DNA from 3 places in the Streptomyces sp. P17 genome. Region 1 is predicted to be linked to each of the others. Evidence: riboswitches for the same ligand, from Rfam matches in the RefSeq annotation. Region 1 holds a riboswitch; each other region holds the start of a gene.
What was found. Region 1 has a riboswitch for thiamine pyrophosphate ahead of RMT89_RS28510 (thiamine ABC transporter substrate-binding protein). Riboswitches for the same ligand answer to the same signal wherever they lie in the genome.
Positions count from the first base shown of each region.

Region 2: it holds a riboswitch for thiamine pyrophosphate, as region 1 does, so the genes downstream of both, thiO (glycine oxidase ThiO) here and RMT89_RS28510 (thiamine ABC transporter substrate-binding protein) in region 1, are expected to answer to the same signal.
Region 3: it holds a riboswitch for thiamine pyrophosphate, as region 1 does, so the genes downstream of both, thiC (phosphomethylpyrimidine synthase ThiC) here and RMT89_RS28510 (thiamine ABC transporter substrate-binding protein) in region 1, are expected to answer to the same signal.

Region 1 covers NZ_JAVRBF010000050.1:279-6,326, forward strand. The annotation lists gene RMT89_RS28500 (ABC transporter ATP-binding protein) at 1-763, opposite strand, end outside; gene RMT89_RS28505 (iron ABC transporter permease) at 763-2,364, opposite strand; gene RMT89_RS28510 (thiamine ABC transporter substrate-binding protein) at 2,400-3,476, opposite strand; TPP riboswitch at 3,473-3,580, opposite strand; gene rlmN (23S rRNA (adenine(2503)-C(2))-methyltransferase RlmN) at 3,605-4,711, opposite strand; gene RMT89_RS28520 (SRPBCC family protein) at 5,006-5,455, opposite strand; gene RMT89_RS28525 (phosphatidate cytidylyltransferase) at 5,565-6,048, opposite strand, start outside.
Region 2 covers NZ_JAVRBF010000001.1:47,258-53,305, forward strand. The annotation lists gene thiO (glycine oxidase ThiO) at 1-1,018, opposite strand, end outside; TPP riboswitch at 1,016-1,127, opposite strand; gene RMT89_RS00250 (hypothetical protein) at 1,181-1,531, shown strand; gene RMT89_RS00255 (FAD-dependent oxidoreductase) at 1,618-2,781, shown strand; gene RMT89_RS00260 (Rv2175c family DNA-binding protein) at 2,834-3,205, shown strand; gene thiE (thiamine phosphate synthase) at 3,280-3,927, shown strand; gene metF (methylenetetrahydrofolate reductase [NAD(P)H]) at 4,037-4,960, shown strand; gene RMT89_RS00275 (hypothetical protein) at 5,017-5,967, shown strand; gene RMT89_RS00280 (NAD(P)/FAD-dependent oxidoreductase) at 6,042-6,048, opposite strand, start outside.
Region 3 covers NZ_JAVRBF010000007.1:104,987-111,034, reverse strand. The annotation lists gene RMT89_RS06525 (VWA domain-containing protein) at 1-674, opposite strand, end outside; gene RMT89_RS06520 (hypothetical protein) at 756-1,061, opposite strand; gene thiC (phosphomethylpyrimidine synthase ThiC) at 1,169-2,956, opposite strand; TPP riboswitch at 2,949-3,139, opposite strand; partial or broken gene RMT89_RS06510 (YibE/F family protein) at 3,211-3,842, shown strand; gene RMT89_RS06505 (SsgA family sporulation/cell division regulator) at 4,045-4,482, opposite strand; gene RMT89_RS06500 (IclR family transcriptional regulator) at 4,582-5,553, opposite strand; gene RMT89_RS06495 (DUF5326 family protein) at 5,751-5,963, opposite strand.

The DNA of each region.
Region 1 (6,048 bases):
GCTTGCCCCAGGGTGTGTCGGCGGCCTGCCCGGTGACCGTCGCCGGGACCACGTTGTCGAAACCGAGGAAGCGGGCCACGAACTCGTCCGCCGGCCGCTGCCACACATCCAGTGGCGTACCCGCCTGGGCGATCCGCCCGTCCCGCATCACCACGACCCGGTCGGCGAGTGCGAAGGCCTCGCCCTGGTCGTGCGTCACGGCCAGCACGGTCGTGCCCAACTCAGTGAACAGCTCCCGCAGTTCCACCACCAGCCGCTCCCGCAACGAGCGGTCGAGCTGTCCGAGCGGCTCGTCGAGCATCAGCAGCCGGGGCCTGGGCGCCAGCGCACGGGCCAGCGCCACCCGCTGCTGCTCGCCGCCGGAGAGGGCCGCGACGGCCCGGCCGGCGGCCCCCGGAAGTCCGACGAGATCGAGCAACTCCTGGACCCGGTCGGCCTGTTGCCGCTTCGACGCCCCGTGCATCCGCAGCCCGAAGGCAACGTTCCCGCCCACGTCCCGCTGCGGAAAGAGCTGGTGGTCCTGGAACATCAGCCCCACCCCACGCCGGTGCGCGGGGATGCCGTTCTGGTCACGCCCGTCGAGCAACACCCGCCCGGAGTCGAGGGGTTGCAGACCGGCGACCGCCCGCAGCAGCGTCGACTTGCCACTGCCGCTGGGCCCGAGCACGCACACCACCTCGTGCTCGGCGACCGACAGATCCACGGCGTCGAGCACGGCCCGCCCGCCGAACCGCACGGTCGCGTTCTCCAGGCTCAGCAGCATCAGAACTCCCCCGTCCGATCGGTCCGCAGCCGCTCCAGCACCAGCAGCGCCACCGCGCACACCACCATCAGAATCGTCGAAAGGGCCATCGCCTGGCCGTAGTTGAGCTGCCCGGCCCGCCCGAGCAACTTGGCCACGGCGACCGGCAGCGTCGGATTGTCCGGCCGCGCGATGAACACGGTCGCCCCGAACTCCCCCAGCGATACGGCGAAAGCGAACCCGGCCGCGATCAGCAGAGCTCGCCGCACCAAGGGCAGATCCACCTCCCGCCACACCCGCCACGGCGACGCCCCGAGCACGGCCGCGGCCTCCCGCAACCGGTGATCGACGGCTCGCAGCACCGGCAGCATGGTCCGTACGACGAACGGCACCCCGACCAGCGCCTGCGCGAGCGGCACCAGGATCCAGCTGGCCCGCAGGTCCAGCGGCGGCTCGTCCAGGGCGATCAGAAAGCCGAATCCGACGGTCACCGCGGACACCCCGAGCGGCAGCATCAGCAGCGCGTCGAATCCCCGTACGAACCGGCCCGCGTCCCGCCGGGTCAGCGCGGCGGCGGCGAGGCCTCCGATCAGCACGGCGATGGCGGTGGCGACGACGGCGTAGGACAGCGAGTTGCCGATCGCATCGATCGGCGGGACCAGGAAGACTCCGCCGTCGGCGGAGGTCAGCGCCCGGTAGTAGGCGAGGTCGGGGGCGCCGAGGGACCGCTGCACCAGCACGGCGAGCGGCAGCAGAAGCAGTACGGCGATGGTGGCGAGGACCCCGGCCAGCAGCGCCCACTGCCCGGCCCCGCGCGGCCGGCGCGCGGTCTGCGAGGCGTCCACCAGACGCAGGGCGGTCTCCCGCCGCCGTACGGTCCAGGCGTGCAGGGCGAGGATTCCGCCGACGGCCGCGAACTGGACGATCGTGAGGACCGCGGCCGTGGACAGGTCGAAGATCTCGGAGGTCTGGCGGTAGATCTCCACTTCGAGGGTGGAGAAGGTCGGGCCGCCGAGGATCTGCACGACACCGAAGGAGGTGAAGGTGAACAGGAAGACCATCAGGGTGGCGGCGGCCACGGCCGGGCCGAGCGCCGGGAGGGTGATCTGCCGCCACGCCGTCAAGCGCGACGCCCCGAGCATCCGCGCCGCCTCCTCCTGCCGAGGGTCGAGCTGCGCCCAGAGCCCTCCGACGGTGCGCACGACGACCGCGTAGTTGAAGAAGACATGCGCCAGCAGGATCGCCCATACGGTCGTGTCCAGCCGTACGCCCCACAACTCGTCGAGCAGTCCGCCGCGCCCGACGAGCGCCAGGAAGGCCGTACCGACGACGACCGTCGGCAGCACGAACGGCACTGTCACCACGGCCCGCAGGATCTGCTTGCCGGGGAAGTCGAAGCGGGCGAACACATACGCGCCGGGCAGCGCGATCAGCAGGGTCAGCGCGGTGGAGGCGAGGGCCTGCCAAGTGGTGAACCACAGGACGTGCCGGATGTCCGGCTGGCTCAGGACATCCCCGATCCGGCCGAGCTGCCATCCCCCGTCGACCCGCAGACCGCGCGCGACGATCGCGGCGACAGGGTAGGCGAAGAAGACGCCGAAGAACGCGACGGGCAGGGCCATGAGGCCCAGCCGCGCCGCATGCCTGGTCCGGCCGGCTACTTCAGTACGAGCGAGGTCCACGACTTGACCCACTCATCGCGATACTCGGCGATCTTGGCGGGGTCCATGGTCTGCGGGTCCTTGGCCGCGGGCCCGTACGTGGTGAACTCCGCGGGCACGCTCGCCTCCTCGACCACGGGGTAGACGAACATGTTCAGCGGCATGTCCTCCTGGAATTTCTTGCTGACCAGGAAGTCGATCAGCGCCTTGCCGCCCTCGCTGTTCTTGGCGTTGCTCAGCAGGCCCGCGAACTCGATCTGCCGGAAGCAGGTGCCCTCCGCGACCCCGGTGGGAGCGGTCGTCGGCTTCGGGTCGCCGTAGATCACCTCGGCGGGCGGCGAGGAGGCGTACGACACGACGAGCGGCCGGTCCGCCTTCGCGGCCTTGCCACCGGCGGAGCCGGAGAACTCCTCGTTGTAGGCCTGCTCCCAGCCGTCGACCACCTTCACGCCGTTGGCCTTGAGCTTCTTCCAGTAGTCCGGCCAGCCGTCGTCGCCGTACTGCGCGGCGGTGCCGAGCAGGAAGCCGAGTCCTGGTGAGGAGGTGGATGCGTTCTCGGTGACCAGGAGGTTCTTGTACTCGGGCCTGATCAGGTCGTCGAGGGAGGCCGGCGGGGTCAGCTTGCGGTCCTCGAAGTACTGCTTGTCGTAGTTGACGCAGATGTCGCCGTAGTCGACCGGCGTGACCCGGTGCTCGCCCTTGTCGAGCTGGAAGCCGGCGTCGATCTGTTCGAGGCCCTTCGCCTCGTACGGCTGGAAGAGCCCGTTGTCGAGCGCCCGGGACAGCAGGGTGTTGTCGACGCCGAAGAAAACGTCACCCTGCGGGTTGTCCTTGGTGAGGATGGCCTTGTTGACGGCCTGCCCGGCGTCGCCGTCCTCCAGGACCTTGACCTTGTAGCCGGACTCCTTCTCGAAGGCGGCGAGGACGTTCTTGGAGACGGCCCACGAGTTGTGGCTCACGAGGGTGACAGTCCTGGAGCCGCCGGCGGACTCGCCGTCGCCGGACGACCCGCACGCGGACAGCACGACGAGACCGAGGCCGACGAAGGCAGCCAGATGCTTCTTGTTGTTCACGGTGATGACCGAACTTCCTACCCAGAATGACCTGGGCGAGGTTCAGAGGGTCTGCGGCCCGATCGCCGCACTCTCAGCGCTGTCGCGCTCCCCTGTCGGATATTGAAGATGTACGTACGACGATCAGACTACCGCTCGGTGGCCGCGAGCTGACCACAGGCCCCGTCGATCTCCTGACCACGGGTGTCCCGGATCGTCACCGGCACGCCGTGGGCGGCGATGGCCTCGACGAAGGCCTTCTCGTCCTCGGGCCGGGAGGCGGTCCACTTCGAGCCCGGAGTCGGGTTCAGCGGAATCAGGTTCACATGCACGGGCCTGCCCTTGAGCAGCCGCCCGAGCCGGTCACCGCGCCAGGCCTGGTCGTTGATGTCCCGGATGAGCGCGTACTCGATGGACAGCCGGCGTCCGGACTTGGCGGAGTACTCGAACCCTGCGTCGAGGACCTCGCGGACCTTCCAGCGGGTGTTCACGGGGACGAGGGTGTCGCGCAGTTCGTCGTCGGGCGCGTGCAGCGAGATCGCGAGCCGGCACTTGAAGCCCTCGTCGGAGAACCGGTTGATGGCCGGGACGAGACCGACGGTGGAGACGGTGATGCCACGCTGGGACAGCCCAAGGCCGTCGGGCTCCGGATCGGTGAGCCGCCGGATGGCACTCACGACCCGGTTGTAGTTGGCGAGCGGCTCGCCCATGCCCATGAAGACGATGTTGGACAGCCGAGCCGGCCCGCCGGGGACCTCCCCGTCCCGCAGGGCCCGCATCCCGTCGACGATCTGATGGACGATCTCGGCGGTGGACAGATTCCGGTCCAGCCCGGCCTGCCCGGTGGCACAGAAGGGGCAGTTCATCCCGCACCCGGCCTGCGAGCTGATGCACATGGTGACCCGGTCCGGGTACCGCATCAGCACGGACTCGACGAGCGTCCCGTCGAACAGCCGCCACAGCGTCTTACGGGTGGTCCCCTCATCGGTCGACAGATGCCGTACGACGGTCATCAGCTCGGGGAACAGCTCCTCGCGCAGCTTGCCGCGCGCCCCGGCGGGGATGTCGGTCCACTGCTCGGGGTCGTGGGTGTACCGCGCGAAGTAGTGCTGCGAGAGCTGCTTGGCACGAAACGGCTTCTCCCCGACCGCCGCGACGGCGTCCTTACGCTCGGCGGGCGAAAGATCGGCAAGGTGCCGCGGCGGCTTCTTGACTCCGCGCGGGGCGACGAATGTGAGTTCTCCGGGCTTAGGCATGGCCGTACCAGTGTCGCAGATCGATTGACCAGGCCCTCCCACCCGGCAATACCACCCCGGGCGGCCGCCTGCAGACTGCCGAAGAAGGTGAGGACGGCTTCCAGGATCCGGCTCCGGCGGCGGTGCGCCTTGCCGCAGTAGCGGCGTCTGCGGAGGCGTCCGGGCGGCTGCGGGACCGGTGCCTCACACCACTTGCAGCACACTTCCGCACGCTGGCGGCGCCTCGGAAACAGATGTAGCCGACCCGGGGGCGGACCTTGGCGACCGCCCGCGGGACCGGTCCGCCGAAAGGACCTACGCCGTGGTCCCCTCCAGCCTCTCCTTGAGGAGTGCCTCGTCCCTCGGAAGCTCCTTGCGGACCTGGGGACGGACGACGAGGGGCACCAGGACCTTGCCCAGACCGTGTCCTTCGAAGTCGATCTCTATCGTCACGCGGGAGCGACGGCCGTCGTCGAGCGGCTCGATCGAACCGTGGGTACGGGGCCGCACGGGCCCCGTGACCCCGTGCAGATCCCAGCTGCGCGCCGGGACGAGGTCGTCGAACTCCACGGTCATCGGGATCTCACGGTTGCCGATACGGCGCGTGACCCGGACCTGGGAACCGGGGTGCAGGGGCCCCTCTTCGAGCGGCTCCGCCTTGACGGCGCTCAGCTGCCATTCGGGCAGGTGGGAGGGGTCGGTGATATACGCGTAGACGTCTTCGGGCGTGCAGTCGACGTCGATGGATTCTCGGATGACGGACATGGTTGAACTCCCTTTTTGAGGGCGTACACCCAAATCGTCCCACCGGACCGCCCGACTGAACAGGCGAGCCCCCGCCGAGGCGGGGGCTCGTCCAGGACGGATACGACGCTCAGCCGGATCCGACGAACAGCACGAGCAGCAGCCAGACGACCGGCGCCGTCGGCAGCAGCGAGTCCAGGCGGTCCATGATGCCGCCGTGCCCCGGCAGCAGCGTGCCCATGTCCTTGATGCCGAGGTCACGCTTGATCATCGACTCGCCGAGGTCGCCCAGCGTGGCGCTGCCCGCCACCGCGAGGCCGAGCACGAGGCCCTGCCACCAGGCGCCGTCGTCGATCAGGAACTGCATACACAGCGCGCCCGCGACCATGGCGAACGAAACCGCCCCCAGCAGCCCCTCGCGGGTCTTGCCGGGGCTGATGCGCGGGGCGAGCTTGTGCCTGCCGAAGCGCCAGCCGATCGCGTACGCCCCGGTGTCGCTGACCACCGTCAGCAGCAGGAACGTCAGCACCCGGGCCGGGCCGTCGTCGGCGGTGAGCATCATCGCGACGAAGGTCGCCAGGAACGGAACGTAGAAGGCCGCGAAGACGCCCGCG
Region 2 (6,048 bases), on a different contig from region 1:
TCGCCAGCAGCAGCCCGTCGAGCTCGGTCGGGCCCAGCAGCGGCGCGTTGTCGGGGGACCCGGGACGCAGCCCCGCGCGGGTCTCCGTCAGCGGCAGCTCGGTGATGCCCGGCATCAGCTCGTGCGCGTCGCGCAGCAGCTCGTACACGCCTCCCGCGGTCACCGTCGTGTCCCAGCCCAGCTCCTCGCTGGTCGCCCCGACGACCAGCTCGCCGTTCTCCCGGGGCACGAGGTAGACCTGGCTGCCGCGCACCACCGCGCGCACGGTCCGGCTCAGGAACGGCGCGTGCCGCTTCGGCACGGTCAGCCGCAGCACCTGCCCCTTCACGGGCCGTACGGGAGGCAGTACGTCCTCCGGGACGCCCGCGAGCCGCCCACTGAGGCTGCCGGCCGCGAGGACCACCTGCCCGGCGCCGAGAGCGGTGCCGTCGTCGGTCACGCAGCCCGCAGCCCGTCCCTGGGCGACGGACAGCCGGGACGCCCACGCCCGGTGGAAGACCACGCCCGCCCGCTCGCAGGCCGTCACCAGCGCCCGCGCCAGGCGCCGCGGGTCGATCTGGTGGTCGCCGTCCACCCGGAGCCCGCCCCGCACACTCGGCGCGAGCATCGGCTCCAGACGCCGGCAGTCCCGCCCGGACAGCCACTCGGAGTCGAGCCCCGACTCCCGCTGCAGGGCGTGCAGTTCCCGCAGATGCGCGCGGTCGTCGGCGTCGAGGGCGACCGCGAGCGTGCCGCACTGCCGGTAGCCGAGGTCCTGTCCGGTGAGCTCGGTGAGCTCGGCCGCGAACTCGGGGTAGCGGCGGGCCGAGGCCAGATTCAGGCCGAGCAGCGTCTGCTCGCCGTAGTGCAGTTCCGTGACGGCGGCCAGCATGCCCGCGGCCACCTGGGCGGCGCCGCCGCCCGGTTCGGGGTCCACCACGGCCGTGGTGAACCCGCGCTGTGCGGCCCGCCACGCCGTGACCAGGCCGATGATTCCGCCCCCGAGGACGAGGACGTCTGACGAACGCGTAGGCGACATGGGCGTCCAGCCCCTCCCTTCGCCGGCATGACCCGGATCAGGTTCGTACGGTCGGAGGCCGCCAGCCTCCCTCTCAGCCCGGTGCGTCCGGGCTCCCGCGAGTGCTTGTACGGTGGCCACCCTAGCCCGTGGTTCCGCGCCTCTGTAAGGGAGCCCTTTGCCGTGCCCCGCTCGCTCGACGGCCTCGTCCTCGCCCCTGTCGCCGACCAGGCCCCAGGTCAGGTGGGTACGCGGACCCGGTTCACCTACCACGAGAAGGACGGGGAGATCTGGGCCGAGTACGCGGGCGGCGATGTCGTACGCGGGCATCTGGTGGGTACGCGGGAGGGCGACCGGCTGGACTTCCGGTATGTGCAGCTCAAGCGGGACGGGACCACGTCGTCCGGGCACTGTGTGTCGACGGTCGTGGAGCTGCCCGACGGGCGGCTGCGCCTTGAGGAGACCTGGGAGTGGGAGTCGCAGCCGGGAAACGGGACCAGCGTTGTGGAGCAGGTCACGCGGCACGACGGCTGACTGACAAATTGTCAGTTGTCTATGGTGATCAGGTGAGCGAGCAGACGACGACGTCGCAGCGGCGGGTGGTGGTGGTCGGCGCGGGCATGGCCGGCGTCCAGACCGCGGTCGCCTTGCGGGAACAGGGCTTCACGGGCTCGGTGCGGGTGATCGGCGCCGAACCCCACCAGCCCTACGACCGGCCCCCGCTGTCCAAGGCCGTCCTGCTCGGCAAGGCCGAGGGATCCGCCTTCGACGTGGACTTCGAGGCGCTCGGCATCGAACTCGGCCTCGGCCGCGAGGTGCTGGGCGTGCGCCCCGCCGACCATGAACTGGACACCGCCGAGGGGCCCGTCCCGTACGACGTCCTCGTCCTCGCCACCGGTGCCGAACCGATCCGGCTGCCGGGGGCCGAGGGTATTGCCGGAGTGCATCTGCTGCGCACCCTGGACGACGCCGAGAGGCTGCGGCCCGTGCTCGTCCGGCAGCACGACATCGTGGTCGTCGGCGCGGGCTGGATCGGCGCCGAGTTCGCCACGGCCGCGCGCGAGGCGGGCTGCTCGGTGACGGTCGTCGAGGCCGCGGACCGGCCGCTCGCGGGGGCGCTGCCCGCCGAGGTGGCCGCGCCGATGGCCGCCTGGTACGCCGACAGCGGTGCCGAGCTGCGCACCCACGCGCGCGTGGCGCGCGTCGAGCCCGGCGCGGTGGTCCTCGACGACGGCTCGCGACTGCCCGCGGGCGCCGTCGTGGTCGGCATCGGCGCCCGTCCCGTCACCGCCTGGCTGGCCGGTTCCGGCATCGAGCTCGGTGCGCAGGGCGAGGTGGTGGCCGACGACCATCTGCGCACCTCCGCGCCCGGCATCTACGCGGTCGGCGACTGCGCCTCCTTCCCCTCCGCCCGGTACGGCGAGCGTCTGCTGGTCCACCACTGGGACAACGCCCTGCAGGGGCCGCGCACGGTCGCCGCCGACATCATCGGCGAGGCCCCCCTGGTCTACGACCCGGTCCCGTACTTCTGGTCCGAGCAGTTCGGCCGCTTCGTCCAGTACGCAGGCCACCACGCCTCGGCCGACATGACCCTGTGGCGCGGCGACCCGACGGGCCCGGCCTGGACGGTCTGCTGGCTGCGCGAGGGCCGTCTGGTGGCCCTGCTGGCCGTGGGCCGGCCCAGGGATCTGGCGCAGGGACGCCGGCTGATCGAATCGGGCACCCGCATGGACCCGGCCTTGCTGGAGGACCCGGCGAGGCCGCTGAAGAAGGCGACGGCCTAGCACGGACCGGCCTGGCTTCCTGTTGTCAGTGCGGGATGGCAGGCTTGGTTCTGTGACCGAGATTGACGCAAAGATCGATGCTCTCGTCCCCGCCTGGCTCACCCTCCCCGACATCGCCGAACAGCTCGGCGTCGAGGTGACGCGTGTGCGGCAGCTGGTCAAGGACGGCCAGCTCATCGCCGTACGCCGTGGTGAGAACCGCGCGCTGCACGTCCCCGCCGCCTTCATCGACGGGGCCGAGCGGAAGGTCGTCAAGGGCCTGTCCGGGACCCTGACGCTACTGCGGGACGACGGCTTCACCGACGAAGAGATGCTGGAGTGGCTCTTCACCCCCGACGAGAGCCTGCCCGGCACCCCCGCGCAGGCCCTGAGCGAGAATCGCGGCACGGAGGTGAAGCGCCGCGCCCAGGCGCTCGCCGTCTGAGCACTGATCGACACCAGGTGTACGGGCCGCGGGGCGCCCGAGGCCCGTACACCACCGACAACGGGGGGACACGTATGCCCGACACCGCACGCGACCGGTTCAGCGACGCGCGGCTCTATCTGTGCACGGACGCCCGCAAGCGCCAGGGCGACCTCGCCGAGTTCCTGGACGCGGCCCTGGCGGGCGGTGTCGACATCGTGCAGCTGCGCGACAAGGGCATGGAGGCCGCCGAGGAGCTGGAGCACCTGGCGGTCTTCGCCGACGCCTGCGCGCGGCACGGCACGCTGCTCGCGGTCAACGACCGCGCGGACGTCGCCCACGCCGCCGGGGCCGATGTCCTGCACCTGGGCCAGGGCGACCTCCCGGTGTCCGCCGCCCGCGCGATCCTCGGCGAGGACGTCCTGACCGGCCGCTCCACGCACGCGGAGTCCGAGGCCGAGGCGGCCGCCGCCCAGGAGGGCGTGGACTACTTCTGCACCGGCCCCTGCTGGCCCACTCCGACCAAGCCCGGCCGCCATGCCCCCGGCCTGGATCTGGTCCGGCACACCGCCGCCCTCGGCACCGACCGCCCCTGGTTCGCCATCGGCGGCATCGACCTGGGCAACCTCGACGAGGTGCTGGAAGCGGGCGCCCGCCGGGTCGTCGTCGTACGGGCGATCACGGAGGCGGACGACCCCGGGGCCGCGGCGGCGGAGTTCGCGAAGCGGCTGCGGCAGGCGTAGCGGCCCTCAAGCGGCGCCGTTTGTCCAAGGGCTGGACAACAACCCGACAATTCGGGCAAATATCCGGCATCCGGTTGGGGGACCGTCGCCCCCTGACTAACCTGCGGGTATGGCCCTCGGCACCGCATCCACCAGGTCGGACCACGCTCGTACCGTGCGCGAGATGCTCGCGACCGGCAAGACGACGTACTCCTTCGAGTTCTACGCCCCGAAGACCCCGAAGGGCGAGCGGAACCTGTGGAACGCGCTGCGCCGGGTCGAGGCCGTGGCGCCCGACTTCGTCTCCGTGACCTACGGCGCGGGCGGCACCACCCGCGCCGGCACGGTGAAGGCGACCGAGGCCATCGCCTCCGACACCACGCTCACCCCGATCGCCCACCTCACGGCCGTCGACCACTCGGTGGCCGACCTGCGCAACATCATCGGGCAGTACGCCGACGCCGGGATCCGCAACATGCTCGCCCTGCGCGGCGACCCGCCCGGCGATCCCATGGGCGACTGGGTGCCGCACCCGCAGGGCCTGACCTACGCCGCCGAACTCGTCGAACTGATCAAGGCGTCCGGCGACTTCTGTGTGGGCGTCGCGGCCTTCCCCGCGATGCACCCGCGCTCCGCGGAGTGGGAGACGGACGTCCGGCACTTCGTCGACAAGTGCCGGGCCGGCGCGGACTACGCGATCACCCAGATGTTCTTCGAGCCGGAGGACTATCTGCGGCTGCGTGACCGGGTCGACGCGGCGGGCTGCGCGACCCCGATCATCCCGGAGATCATGCCGATCGCCAGCGTGAAGACGCTGGACCGCATCCCGTCCCTCACCAACGCGGCCTTCCCGGCGGCTCTGAAAGAGCGGATCCTCACAGCCAAAGACGATCCGGCCGCTGTACGCTCCATGGGAATCGAGTTCGCCACGGAGTTCTGCGCGCGGCTGCTGGCCGAGGGAGTGCCCGGACTGCACTTCATCACGCTCAACAACTCCACGGCGACACTGGAGATCTACGAGAACCTGGGCCTGCACCATCCTCCGCAGGCCTAGACCGGCCGCACCGCTGTACGACACACTGCGTAACGGCCACTGGGAGAGGGGCGTACATGGGCTGGACGGTCCTCTACATCGCGTTCGGCATCGTCGCGCTGTGGCTGCTCGGTGAGGTGCTGCTGCAGTACAAGGCACGCCTGCGCTGGCGGCTGCTCGCTTTCGTCGGCTTCCTGGGCGTCGTGCTCGGGGTGCTGATCCCGTCCGTGATCGTCATCGCGCTGGGCGCGGCGGCCTTCGCGGTCGGGCAGACCTACGTCACGCTGTCCTTCCGCCGCGGCTTCGCCTCCGGCTGGGTGGTGAACGCTCCGGCGCTGGGCGGCTCCAAGCGCCGCCGCGGCGAGCCCGAGTACCAGGACCCGGCCCTTGAGGTCTCCGACCTCCAGGCGGGCGAGGGCGACTACGGCGACGAGGGCGGCTACGGCCGCGACAACGCCGGCTACGGCCAGGACGACGCCTACGACCGCGACGACGTCTTCACCCCCTCGCGCGCGGCGGGACCCTCGGCCGCCGAGACCACCTCGGTCTACGAACCGCAGCCCCTGCCGGACGACACCGGCTCCTACGGCGTCTACGGCACCACCCCCGACCCCTCCTACGCGGCGGCGGACCAGCCCCAGGACCAGTACGCGACCGCGTCCCAGGGCACGGACCAGGGTTACGGCTACGACGGCTACACCGGGTACGACCAGCAGCAGTACGGCTACGACACGACCGGGCAGCAGCAGTACGCCGCCTACTCCGACCCGTACATCGGCACCCAGACCTATGGCGGCGGCTCGTACGACGCGGGTTACGCCCAGCAGTACGGCCAGCAGGGCTACGCCCAGGACCAGTACGTCACCGGCACCTACACCGGCGAGACGACCCCGCCCGGCGGGGTGTGGGTTCCGCAGCAGCGCAGCACCGACGACCCCTACGGCGGCGAACTCCCGCCGGAGCAGCCGTACCCGTACCAGGGCGGCCAGGGGCAGCAGGGCGGGTACGACGAGCAGTACCGCTTCTGATCACTGCCGAGACCAGTACTGCTTTCGATCACTGTCGATGACCAGTACTGCTTTTGATCACTGCCGGGGCCCGGTCACTGC
Region 3 (6,048 bases), on a different contig from region 1:
ATGTCCACGGGCAGGCGCTCTTCGCCCTTGGTGAGACTGGGGGAGGCAGAGGGCGCGGCGGGCGGGGCGGCCGGCGGGGCGGCCGGCGATACGGCGGGCGCCGGCGCCGCCCTCGGCACCGGCGGTGGTGTCGGTAGGGCGGTCTCCTCCTCGTCCACCGAGATGCCGAAGTCCGTTGCCAGCCCCGCGAGTCCGGACGCGTACCCCTGTCCCACCGCCCGGAACTTCCACTTCCCCTGGCGCAGATACAGTTCGCCGCCGATGAACGCGGTCTCCGTGGCCGCCGCCGCGACGAACCGCGCGACCTCGCTCCCGGTCCGGTCGTCGACCAGCTTCAGCGTCAGTCCGGGCACCTGCCCGAACGTCCCGCCGTCGGCCGACGCGCACAGCACGATCCGCTCGACGGCCGGCTCCACCGCCCCGAGGTCGACGGCCACGGTGTCGGTGACGACGCCCCCGACGCGTTGCTTGCCCAGGTGGCTGACGGCCTTGGAGGCGTGGTGCGGCTGGTTGTAGAAGATGAAGTCGGCGTCGTCCCGCACGCGTCCGGCCGCGGTCAGCAGCAGCGCCGAGGCGTCCACGTCGGGCACTCCGGGTCCCTCGGACCAGGAGAGCTCCACGCGTACCGCCGGGGACTCGACAGGAAGATTGGCGCCCTTGCTCAGTGCGGTCATGGGATCAGTCTGCCCAGTGAGGCGGTGCCCCGAAAGCCCGGAACACCACCTCACCCCGGGGCGGCCGCGAACTGACCCAGGTCACCGGGCCGACCGAGCCCCACGGCTCAGGCTGGGCTGTGAGCGCAGGGCTCCCAACCTGTGGTGATCATCGGGGCCGGACAGGCTCTCGTCCATGGCCAGGAGCGACAGAAGCTGCACGGGACGTCCGGCCGAGGCCGCCGCCTCCAGCTTGTGATGGCCGTTGAGCAGGAAATGCGTCAGCCCCCAGTGCTCGTATTCGTCGGTCGACTGGAGGCTCACCGCGGGCTGACAGCGATCCAGCGTCGACACCGCGACTGCAGTCGGCACCGTCCCCTGCGCCATCCGCTCGCCATACTCCGCCACCCGCTCCCGGTCGTTCCAGAGCCCTGACCGACTCAGTGACCCAACGGATCCGCGCTTCGTGTGCTGCCCTCGGGCCGGCTCCGAAACGCGGACCCACCACATGGACCTCAGTCCGCGATCGGCAGGTACACGCGGTTGCCCGCAGCCGCGAACTCCTTGGACTTCTGCGCCATACCTTCCTCGATCTCCCCCGGTGTGCTGCCGTGCTGACGGCGGATGTCCTGCGAGATCTTCATCGAACAGAACTTCGGACCGCACATGGAGCAGAAGTGGGCGGTCTTGGCGGGCTCCGCCGGCAGGGTCTCGTCGTGGAACTCCCGTGCCGTGTCCGGGTCGAGGGCCAGATTGAACTGGTCCTCCCAGCGGAACTCGAAGCGGGCGTCGGACAGGGCGTCGTCCCACTCCTGGGCGCCGGGGTGTCCCTTGGCGAGGTCGGCCGCGTGGGCAGCGATCTTGTAGGTGATGACGCCGGTCTTGACGTCGTCCCGGTTGGGCAGACCCAGGTGCTCCTTGGGCGTGACGTAGCAGAGCATGGCCGTGCCCCACCAGGCGATCATCGCGGCACCGATGCCGGAGGTGATGTGGTCGTACGCGGGCGCGACGTCCGTCGTCAGCGGGCCGAGCGTATAGAACGGAGCTTCATCGCAGATCTCCTGCTGAAGGTCGATGTTCTCCTTGATCTTGTGCATCGGGACATGTCCCGGGCCCTCGATCATGGTCTGTACGTTGAAACGCTTCGCGATCCGGTTGAGTTCCCCGAGCGTCCTCAACTCGGCAAACTGCGCTTCGTCGTTGGCGTCCGCGATCGAGCCGGGCCTGAGGCCGTCGCCGAGCGAGTACGTGACGTCGTAGGCGGCGAGGATCTCGCACAGCTCCTCGAAGTTCTCGTACAGGAAGCTCTCCTTGTGGTGCGCGAGGCACCAAGCCGCCATGATCGAGCCGCCGCGCGAGACGATGCCCGTCTTGCGGTTGGCGGTCAGCGGCACATACGGCAGGCGGACGCCCGCGTGGACCGTCATGTAGTCCACGCCCTGCTCGGCCTGTTCGATGACGGTGTCCTTGTAGATCTCCCAGGTCAGCTCCTCGGCCCTGCCGTCGACCTTTTCGAGGGCCTGGTAGAGCGGCACCGTGCCGATGGGGACGGGGGAGTTGCGCAGCACCCACTCGCGGGTGGTGTGGATATTGCGGCCGGTGGAGAGGTCCATGACCGTGTCGGCGCCCCAGCGGGTCGCCCAGGTCATCTTCTCGACCTCCTCCTCGATGGAGGACGTCACCGCGGAGTTGCCGATGTTGGCGTTGACCTTCACCAGGAACCGCTTGCCGATGATCATCGGCTCGATCTCCGGGTGGTTGACGTTCGCCGGGAGGACCGCACGGCCTGCCGCGATCTCCTCGCGGACGACTTCTGGAGAAACGTTCTCCCGGATGGCGACGTACTCCATCTCGGGCGTGATCTCGCCCCGGCGCGCATACGCGAGCTGGGTGACCGCCTGGCCGTCCCTGCTGCGGCGCGGCAGCCGCGGCCGGCCCGGGAAGACGGCGTCGAGGTTGCGCAGGTTGCCGCCACGGGGCGAGGTGTGCTTGATCCCGTCGTCCTCGGGGCGGACGGGACGGCCCGCGTACTCCTCGGTGTCGCCGCGGGCGATGATCCAGTTCTCCCGCAGCGGGGCCAGACCCCGGCGGACGTCGGTGTCGACGAGCGGATCGGTGTACGGGCCCGAGGTGTCGTACAGCGTGACGGACTGCCCGTTGGTGAGGTGCACCTGACGGACCGGCACCCGTAGATCGGGGCGCGTGCCCTCGACGTACGCCTTGTGCCAGCCGATGGACTTCCCGGCCTCCTGGGACTTCTCGTCCTGGCTGGAGGCAGGCGTGCGTGCGTCCTTGATGGTCATAAGACCTACTCCCTACGCCGGCATTACCCGGTAACAGGTTCGGCGGTCGACGCAGCGGCTTCCGTCTGCCGACGTTCCGTGGGGAAAAGTCACTCGCGTGTGGTGACGTTCCACGTGAAACATCGCTGGGACGGAGGTCAGCGCCCTCTCAGCCCGGTGCTCCGAGCTCCCGCGTGTACAAAGGTGCCCCCACGTTAGCGTCAATTCGGGCGCGGTGAACAGGGGGCCCCTGTCGTTCTCGCGATGATCGGTCGGTGACCACGACGCATGAACCACCGCTCCTGCCTGAGCCGCCCCGCGGTCCCGGTTCCGGATCCACCGGCGGCGGTGACAGGCACGGAAACGGCCACTCCCACAGCCACGCCCATGGACCGGCGGCTCCGGTCTCCAGGCATCTGCGCAAGGTCATCGCGGCGGGTCTCATCCCGTTCACCGCGGCGGTGGTCGCCGGGCTCGTGGTGCTGTGGCCGGACGGCGCGCCCCGCACGAGCGCACCGGAGTCGGCTTCGGCCGGCAGACGCAGCAGGCCACGGTCACCGAGGTCGAGGAGGTCAGCCGCTCCGCGGCGAACGCCTCCGGGGTCCCGCCGACCGGCGACACCTCCACCGCCGAGGGCTCCTCTGCGCAGCAGCAGGAGGGCGGCATCTGCAAGAAGGCCACGGTCCGCGTCGACACCGGCAAGGACAAGGGCCGCACCTTCACCGAGATCGTCCAGCCCGACCAGTCGCGGCAACTTCACGAGGGCGAGAAGGTCGTGGTCGCCTACGAGCCCTCGGCGCCCAAGGACCTCCAGTACGCGGAGGAGATCGTGCGCACGCTGGTCGGCTCGATCGGCCTGGTCGCCTCTGTCCCGGTCACCACGGCTCTGGCCGCCCTGGTGGTCTCGGCCGACCACTCCGAACGGGAGCCCGCGATGGCCGGTGCCCAGACGGCTCCGGGGCGTGGGGGGCGGGGCGGCGGCGCAAGAGGTGAGGCTGGAGGTCGGCCCGAGGTGCTTCCCCGCTCAGCGAAGAAGCGTTCCTGCACGGCCCCGCAGCCCCCGCTGAAGCGTTACGGCACGGCTCCCCGCGCTGCCGTTCCCTAACGCTTCAGCCCGCGCTCTGCTCCTCCGCCAGGATGCGGTCCAGGGCCTCGTCGAGGCTGGCGTCGAAGTCGGACAACGCACCCTCCTGGCCCAGCGGCACCAGCTTGTCGGTGCGGTCGAGGAACGCCACGAGCGGCGCCGCGGAGGAGCGGAACAGCGCGTGATCGCCGCCGACCTGAAGCCGGATCAACACATCGCCGAGCTCATCGGGGTCGGCGGGTGTGACGCGCACATCGCCCTCACCGCACGGCCGGCCCACACCGTCGATCAGCAGCTCCCGCCCGAACGCCCAGGTCACCGGGGCGTCTCCGGGCAGATGGAAGGTCAGCCGCACGGCGTAGGGATCACAGGTCTCGTATCGCAGCTCCACCGGAATGCGGAAGGAGAGCTCCTCGGAGACGAGAAAGCTCATCATGACCTCTGCCTGTACGGACTCGCGCATCGCCTACCCCGTCATCTGCCGTCGGATTGGCCAGGAATGATCCCCCTGACACTGAGGCATCTTGCTGAACGTACACGGCAGATCACAAGGAGTGAGTTTTCAGATACTGATAGAGATCGCCAGTGACCCGAGATGACGTCCGATCTCGGTCTGCAACTGCCGTGCCGCGGCCAGCAGACGGTCGGCCTGATGAACCGGAAGAGAGATCGCCATCGTCGCCGCGGTGGTACCGACGGTGATCGGAATCGCCGCGCACACCGTGCCCAGTGCGTACTCCTGGCGCTCGATCACCAGTTCCATGCGCCGCGTCCGGTCCAGGCGCCGCAGCAGGGTGTGGTCGTCGCGCACGGTGTACGGGGTGATGGGCTGTACCGGATAGCGCTCCAGATGGTCCCGGCGGGTGGCCTCGTCCACCTGGGCCAGCAGGCACTGCCCGATGGCATGCGCGTGCCCGGTCTCGCGGAAGTCGGCCCACTCCTCGACCGCCGGGTTGCCCGGGGTGTCGGAGACACACATGACCTCGATCTCCCCCTCCTGGTACACCGCGTAGTACACGGGTACGCCGATGGCGTCCCGCCAGTGCGCGAGCGCGTCGGCGACCGTGCTGCGACGTTTCTGCTGTGCTCCGCTGCTGCTCAGCCGCTCGGCCGCCTCCCCGAGGAAGAACAGGCCTTTGTCCCGGCGGAGATAGCCCTCGTGGACGAGGGTGCGCAGCAGGTGATAGGCGGTGGGCAGCGCCAGGCCGTTCTCCCGGGCCAGTTGCTTGGCGGGGGCGCCGTGCTCGTGGTCGGCGACGGATTCCAGCAGGCGCATGGCGCGTTGGACGGATCCGATGAGGGTGGCGGAGCCGGAGGAACTCGCCAGGGCCGCGGGATCCGCGGACGCCGAGGGGCTTGCCGGACCCGGAGAGTTCGCGGAACCGGAGAGACTCGTCGGGCTCGTGGGGCCCGCGGAGCTTTGGGGGGTCGGCTGGGTCGGGGGCCGGACGCAGGTTCCGGTGCCGGGGTGAGGGGCCCGGGCGGGTGCGCGGGCTGCGGGGGATTCTGAGGGTGCGGTGTCAACCGTGGCCAAGGATCACTCCCGGAGCGCGAGGGGGCAGCCCGTGCGGGGAACACGGGTGGGGGTGTACGCCGCTCGCGGGGTCGTCCCCGCGTCGATTTCCGGACTCTAATCGTCCGCCACCGCTCGCAGACGGCCTGCCCGGAAACTTCCCTCGGCCGAGGGAACCGATGATTCTGGTTACCGCTCAGCGGTTGCCCGCGGGGCCCTCAGAAGTCGCTCCGCGAAGAAGAGCTCGACGTGAACTTCCGTACGACATAAATGAGTCCGCCGACCAGGGCCACGAAGACCAGCACCTTGAACAGCAGCCCGATGACGAAGCCGACGACGCTCGCTATCAGCCCGCCGAACACCACCAGGGCGATGACCGGCACCGCGATCCACTTCACCCACCACGGCAGTCCCGCGAAGATCTCACCCATCGCCCTCGTCCTTACCTCTCCGCCCGTCGCTGTGCCGGGTCCCGTCGGACGGGCCCGCGCTGTACCGGCGGACCCGTCTCTGCTT